Regions from separate parts of the Mesorhizobium sp. P2_C4 genome, predicted to be linked through region 3. Evidence: predicted binding sites of a transcription regulator. Region 3 holds the regulator's gene; each other region holds the start of a gene.

Region 1 (2,268 bases), on a different contig from region 3:
TGCAAGCACGGGGGCAATCGCCGCCGAAGAGGCACACAACGCTGCCGCGCCGACGCATTTCCCGATCGATGAGCCGAAGGAGATGGACTGGAGCTTCGCCGGTCCGTTCGGCACCTATGACAAGGCGCAGCTGCAGCGCGGCCTGAAGGTCTACAAGGAAGTCTGTTCGGCCTGCCATTCGATGAACCTGGTGGCCTTCCGGACGCTGGAAGGGCTCGGTTATTCGGAGGCGCAGGTGAAGTCCTTTGCCGCCGAATACACCATCCATGACGGCCCCAACGATGCCGGTGACATGTTCGACCGCCCGGGCAAGCCGTCCGACCATTTCACGGCGCCGTTCGCCAACGTCGAGGCCGCCGCTGCCGCCAATGGCGGCGCCGCGCCGCCCGATATGTCGCTGCTGGCCAAGGCGCGTGGCGTCGAGCGCGGCTTTCCGCGCTTCGTCTTCGATATCTTCACCCAGTACGCCCAGGGCGGTCCCGACTACATCCACTCGCTGCTGACCGGCTATGACGAGCAGCCGCCGGCCGGCATGGTGATTCCGGAGGGCACGCACTACAATCCGTACTTCATGTCCGGCGTGTCGCTGAAGATGCCGAAGCCGCTCTCCGACGGCCAGGTGACCTATGACGACGGCTCGCCGCAGACCGTCGACCAGTATTCCCGCGACGTGTCGGCTTTCCTGATGTGGGCGGCCGAGCCGCACATGGAAGACCGCAAGAAGACCGGTTTCCGCGTGCTGGTGTTCCTGCTGCTGTTCGGCGCCCTGGTCTACCTGACCAAGCGCAAGGTCTGGGAAGGCGTGGCGCACTGAGCGCTGCAGGCATTCGAAAATGCGAGGGCGCCGAAAGGCGCCCTTTCTGCATTCTGGAGCAGGTGAGAACACCGGCTGTGTCACATGGCCGTCACCGCTTTCGGTGATGCTGAGCCGCCCTCATCAAAGGATCGCACCCATGAAAAAATATGCATCGCTGGCAGCAGGCCTTCTGCTGCTTGTCGTCGGCTCCACGGCCTATGCCGAGGACGCGGCACCCTTCGTCACCAACAAGGACATCGACCTGACGATGATCCTGCCACCGCCGCCGGCAAACGATTCCGCCCAGACGAAAGCCGAGTTGGGCGAGGTGCTGACGCTGCAGGTGACGCGCACCCCTGAAATGGAAGCCCGGGCCATCGCCGATGCCCAGGAGGACGTCTGGCGCTTCGCCGATGTCATGGGACCAAAGTTCAACAAGGAAACGCTGCCGAAGTTCAGCGCCTTCTTCGATCGCGTCGTTGCCACCGAAGGCGCGGTCGTCGACCCGGCCAAGGATGTCTGGAAGCGCCCGCGACCGCATCAGCTGAGCGATCTGGTCAAGCCCGTGGTCAAGCTGTCGAGTTCCGGCTCCTGGCCGTCCGGCCATGCGACCGTCGGCACGATGATGGGCATCATCCTTTCCGACATGGTTCCGGAAAAGCGCGCCGAGATCATGGCGCGCGCGGCCGAATATGCCCACAACCGTGAGGTCGGCGGCATCCACTATCCGTCCGATATCGAGGTGGGCAAGATTTCCGGCAGCGTCATTGCCGCCATCCTGCTCAGCCGCCCCGATTTCAAGGCCGAATACGAAGTGGCAAGGTCCGAGCTCCGCTCCGACCTTGGCATGTGACGACCGTCCTGCTCAAAAAAGGCAGCCGGCACACGAAAAAGGGCGCCCCGGGCGCCCTTTTTTAGTGCGGCCACTGCCACGAAGCGAACCGATCCTTTGCCAGACAATTTTTTGCCAGGCGACACATCGCGGTAGCCGTCCTTGGCCTAGCCGGGTTACGATCGGCCAACGTCCTACTGCCGAATCTGGACGACCAATCCCCGGAGAGCCGCCTGATGAAATCGTCCCTTGAAGACACGCTGCTCGCCGCGATCCGCACCATTCCGGATTATCCGAAGCCCGGTATCCTGTTTCGTGACATCACCACTTTGCTCGGCAATGCGCGCGCCTTCCGTCGCGCCATCGACGAACTGGTGCATCCCTATGCCGGCCAGAAGATCGACAAGATCGCCGGCATCGAGGCGCGGGGCTTCATCCTTGGCGGCGCCGTCGCCCACCAGCTATCGGCCGGCTTCGTGCCCATCCGCAAGAAAGGCAAGTTGCCCTACGAGACGGTGCGCGTCGCCTACAGCCTGGAATACGGGCTGGACGAGATGGAGATGCACAAGGACGGTGTTGCACCCGGCGAGAAGGTGATCCTCGTCGACGATTTGATCGCCACCGGCGGCACGGCGGAGGC
Region 2 (2,268 bases), on a different contig from region 3:
TAGGGGTCGATTTCGACCACCCAGTCGAAGCGGTTGGCCTCGTTCGGTTCCTTGTCGAGGTTGAACCGGTCATGGAAGCGCCCGCGGCCATAGACGTCGGAGCCGTCAAAGCCGTAGCGGTCGAGGATGTCGGCAGTCGGCGCCTGCTTCGGATCGCCGCCGAAAATGTCGGAAACGCCTTCTTCGCAGGTCAGCACGGTGCCCCAAGGGGTGACGCCGCCGCTGCAATTGTAGCTGGTGCCGAGGACTTTTGTGCCACTCGCGTCGGCGGACGTCTTCATCAGGGCATGCCCAGCAACGGGGCCGGAGACGGTCATTTCGGTGTTGGCGGTGATGCGGCGGTTGAGCGGGCTGTCCTCGACCAGCGACCACTTGCCGTCCTTCAGCAGCACTTCGACGATCGAATGGCCCATCGCGGCCATGCCGAGGTCGACCTGTTCCCGGGTCATCGTCTCGCCGGCATCGTCCTCTGTCATGCCTGGAAACATCACATTGGGCGAAATGTATTCGTTGTTGACGCACAGCAGCCCGTGGTCGGAATTGACCGAGCCTTTCGGCAGCGGCATGAAGGCGATGTAGTCGCAATTGTAGCCGAAGCGCTTTTCCTGCTCTTCCGCCGCGACCTTGTTGCCGTCGAACTCCGGCAGGCCGGCTGCCAGCGGATCGCCCCAGCGGGCCACGATCGTGGTCTCGTAGCCTTCAGCGGCGGCATGGGTCTTGTCGTAGACGCGCTTAAGTTCGGGAAAGCCGAGCGTCGAGAGTGCGGCGGCGGCATGTGCATCTCCGGCAAACAGCGAACCGACGAAGCTGCCGCCGGCGATCAGCGCGCCGGAGGCGAGGCCACCTTTCAACATCTCGCGGCGCGAGACGCGGGCGGCAATGATTTCGCGAATGACAGGGGAGGATGAAGACGGGGTGTTGGCCATGGTGTCTGCCTCTCTGGGTGAATGGTGACGGCGCACCGCTGCCTAGTCTGCTTTGGCAACATCCGCATGACATGACAGGAACAGCAGGCGAGCGCGGCAAGAACCTCGCTCAGCCCTTGGTGCAGGTTGAGGCGGTGAAGGCGCCGTCGGGCTGTTTCAGGATGACGTCGAAGGAGGGGGTGGTCTGGCCGTCCAGCGTCGCTTGCGTCATCGAGATGGAATTGCCGCCGGCGGTGTAGCCGCCCAGCGGCCCAAGCCAGGTGATCTCGCCATTGGCGTCCATCTGATAGTTGTAGCCTTGCGTCGCGGTGCCGAAGGTCACCGGGCCGCTGTAGACGTTGCCTTTGATGGTGATGTCGCCGAGATTGAGGAACATGCCAAGCAGATAGACCTCGCAATGATAGGTCCCGTCCGGCAGCTTGCCGTCGGTGAAGTCGGCACGTGCGGCACCGGTCGCCGCAAGCAGCAGCACGATGCTGAAAACAGAAGAAATCCTTGAGGCCATGACGTCGCTCGTTTGAGGATCGAACTTGCCCTATTTTCTGGCGATGCCGCAACGGTCGTCGTCAGCCATTCACCGATGCACGGCAGGTCAAAATTTAGGCAGATGGGCGAATTGGGTGAAAATTAGGCATGGGTGCGTAATTTTTTCTCAATCAATTTTTAACCTGCGCATTTCACTGCCAACGTATATTTGACGGCTAATATAGTAACCATCGGATAATATTGGATATTCCTGGCGTTCTCGACGTTGCTCCAGCGGTTGGCACAGCCGTTGCATGGTCTGTTGCGGTACCATCAACCAGCTTGGGAGTCTGTAATATGAGGGGTAATTTCTCGACAATAACAAAGATGTTTTCGGCAAGCGTGGTGGCGGCGGGGCTTTTGATGTCCGTTCCGGCCAAGGCGGCTGACGACACCATCAAGATCGGCATTCTCCATTCGCTGTCGGGGACAATGGCGATTTCGGAAACGACGTTGAAGGACGCCATGCTGATGCTCATCGATGAGCAGAACGCCAAGGGCGGCCTGCTCGGCAAGAAGCTCGAGGCGGTCGTCGTCGATCCGGCTTCCAACTGGCCGCTGTTCGCCGAAAAGGCGCGCGAGCTGATCTCCAAGGACAAGGTGGCCGCCGTGTTCGGCTGCTGGACCTCGGTGTCGCGCAAGTCCGTGCTGCCGGTGTTCTCCGAGCTCGACAACATCCTGTTCTACCCCGTCCAGTATGAGGGCGAGGAAAGCGAGCGCAACGTGTTCTACACCGGTGCGGCGCCGAACCAGCAGGCCATTCCGGCTGTCGACTATCTGATGAGCGAAGACGGCGGTTCGGTGAAGCGCTGGGTGC
Region 3 (2,268 bases):
GGGCAGACGCGAGCTGGCACCATCGGGAAAGACGTGGCCTGAAATCGAAATATCAGATCGCAACCGGGGATGGGTTGAGATTCAGGTTGGTCCGGGGGCCATTCCACAGTGACCCGCGCGAACGTTTCTTAGCAAATGATTATCCGCATCCTTGGGCTTTTTACAATCCGATAGACGAAGAGCAATGCAATGCTAGATTGCATGCCACCATAGCCGTATCAAAGAACGTGGCAGGATGTTCAATCGCATGATGGCGGCATATCGGTTGGCTGCAGCAACCAGCCCCCTCCTCAAAAGCCGGACCAGATATCTGCCGGCGCTTTTCTCGATTTCCGTGTGGCTATTGCTTGGCAGCACCGCCGCCGCCCAACACCCTGGTCCAGGCTGCCCGGTTGGCCAATTGATAGATGCCAGAGAAGCATGGGGGAAATTCACCTCCAATGATGAGGCGACGGAATTTGCCAGACGTAAGTTCCTGGCCCTTGGCGCGGAAGAGTTCACAAAATGGCTATCGTGCCAGAGTTTTGATGTGCGCGTTAGTCCAGGCCGCGGAACGACCACGAATATTCAAGCAAGCTTTATGCCACTCAGGAAAGACGAAGGTCTTTGGGTGCCCAGTGGAGTTTACTACTGGCTTTTTCCTCCAGGCCGTCACTCCATAGAAGCGCATATCGAAAAGGGACGATTGATAGACATTTTTGCTATCGCCGAGAGCGAATAGAGAGAACAAACGATCCGACGATCCTCAAGTTGCACCTCTCAGTCACTCAGATATCGGTCGCATTTTTTGGTCATTCAACATCAAGCCGGACGAATGGGCTGACCACTTCAACGACACTGGATATGCTTCCGTCGAAACTGAAGGGCTTCAGTCTTCCCGAATAGCGTAACCAGCGCCGCGGATGGTGCGGATGACGTCGGGCATGCGGCCATTGTTGACCGCCTTGCGCAGCCGCCCGACATGCACGTCCACCGTACGTTCGTCGATGTAGATCGTCTCGCCCCAGACATTGTCGAGCAGCTGGCTGCGCGAGAACACCCGGCCGGGATGACGCATCATGAATTCGAGCAGCCGGAATTCGGTCGGCCCGAGCCGGATTTCGCTCTTCTTGCGATAGACGCGGTGCGATTCGCGATCGAGCACGATGTCGCCGACCTTGAGCACGCTGGACAGCACTTCCGGTTTGGCGCGGCGCAGCAGCGCCTTCACCCTGGCCATGAACTCTGGCGTCGAAAACGGCTTGACCAGATAATCGTCGGCGCCGGTCGACAGGCCGCGCACGCGGTCGCTCTCCTCGCCGCGCGCGGTCAGCATGATGATCGGCAGCCGCTCTGTTTCGGGCCGCATCCTGAGGCGCCGGCACAGCTCGATGCCGGAAACCGCCGGCACCATCCAGTCCAGCACCAGAAGATCGGGCACGTTTTCCTGCAGCCTAATCTCGGCCTCGTCGCCGCGCGTCACCACCTCGACCTGGTAACCTTCGGATTCGAGATTGTAGCGGAGGAGCACGCCTAGCGGCTCCTCGTCCTCCACCACCATGATGCGTGGCGCGATCATCGACTGGTCACCTTTGTCGTCATGCCGCCGGCGCGGACATCGCCGTCTCGTCCTGCTTTGGACGATTGGCGGGCAATTGCGAGCCGGTCAAAACATAGTACGCATTTTCGGCGATGTTGGTCACGTGGTCGCCGATGCGTTCGAGGTTCTTGGCGCAGAACAACAGATGCGTGCACGCGGTGATGTTGCGCGGGTCTTCCATCATGTAGGTCAACAGCTCGCGAAACACCGAGGTGTATTTGACGTCGATGCGCTCGTCGTCGTTTCTGAGCTTGGCGAGCGCTGCCGCATCGGCGGCGGCATATTCCTCGACCACCCCTTGCACCTGGATGAGCACCAGCTGAGCCATCGCATCGATGGAATGCGACAGGTCACGCGGCGTGACGCTGAGGCCGACGGTGCCGACGCGCTTGGCGATGTTCTTGGCGAGGTCGCCGATGCGCTCAAGGTCGCCGGCCATGCGGATCGAGCCGACCACTGCACGCAGATCGTTGGCCATCGGCTGGCGCTTGGCGATCAGCGTGATGGCGCGGTCGTCCAGCTCACGCTGGCGCGCATCCATGATGGCGTCGTCGGAGACGACGCGCTGTGCCAGGGCATTGTCCGAAGTGAGCAGCGCCTTGGTCGAGCCGCTGACCATCGAGCCGGCGAGATCGCCCATGTCGCGGATCAGCTTGCTGATCTGTCCCAGCTCTTCATCGAAAGATGCG

Evidence for each region. The regulator PhoB, encoded in region 3, activates phosphate uptake and scavenging genes when phosphate is short. The targets are predictions, from matches to a motif close to TGTCATNNANCTGTCAT.
Region 1: the regulator PhoB is predicted to act here: its motif matches at 893-909, upstream of AC1DX6_RS10660 (acid phosphatase).
Region 2: the regulator PhoB is predicted to act here: its motif matches at 982-998, upstream of AC1DX6_RS23200 (PhoX family protein).

Annotation. Positions count from the first base shown of each region.
Region 1 covers NZ_JBFUDT010000002.1:888,690-890,957, reverse strand. Annotated here, with positions in the region: gene AC1DX6_RS10665 (cytochrome c1) at 1-814, shown strand, start outside; gene AC1DX6_RS10660 (acid phosphatase) at 954-1,649, shown strand; gene AC1DX6_RS10655 (adenine phosphoribosyltransferase) at 1,865-2,268, shown strand, end outside.
Region 2 covers NZ_JBFUDT010000006.1:265,412-267,679, forward strand. Annotated here, with positions in the region: gene AC1DX6_RS23200 (PhoX family protein) at 1-926, opposite strand, end outside; gene AC1DX6_RS23205 (hypothetical protein) at 1,036-1,431, opposite strand; gene urtA (urea ABC transporter substrate-binding protein) at 1,749-2,268, shown strand, end outside.
Region 3 covers NZ_JBFUDT010000007.1:115,337-117,604, reverse strand. Annotated here, with positions in the region: gene AC1DX6_RS24120 (ROK family protein) at 1-42, shown strand, start outside; gene AC1DX6_RS24115 (hypothetical protein) at 248-721, shown strand; gene phoB (phosphate regulon transcriptional regulator PhoB) at 869-1,558, opposite strand; gene phoU (phosphate signaling complex protein PhoU) at 1,578-2,268, opposite strand, start outside.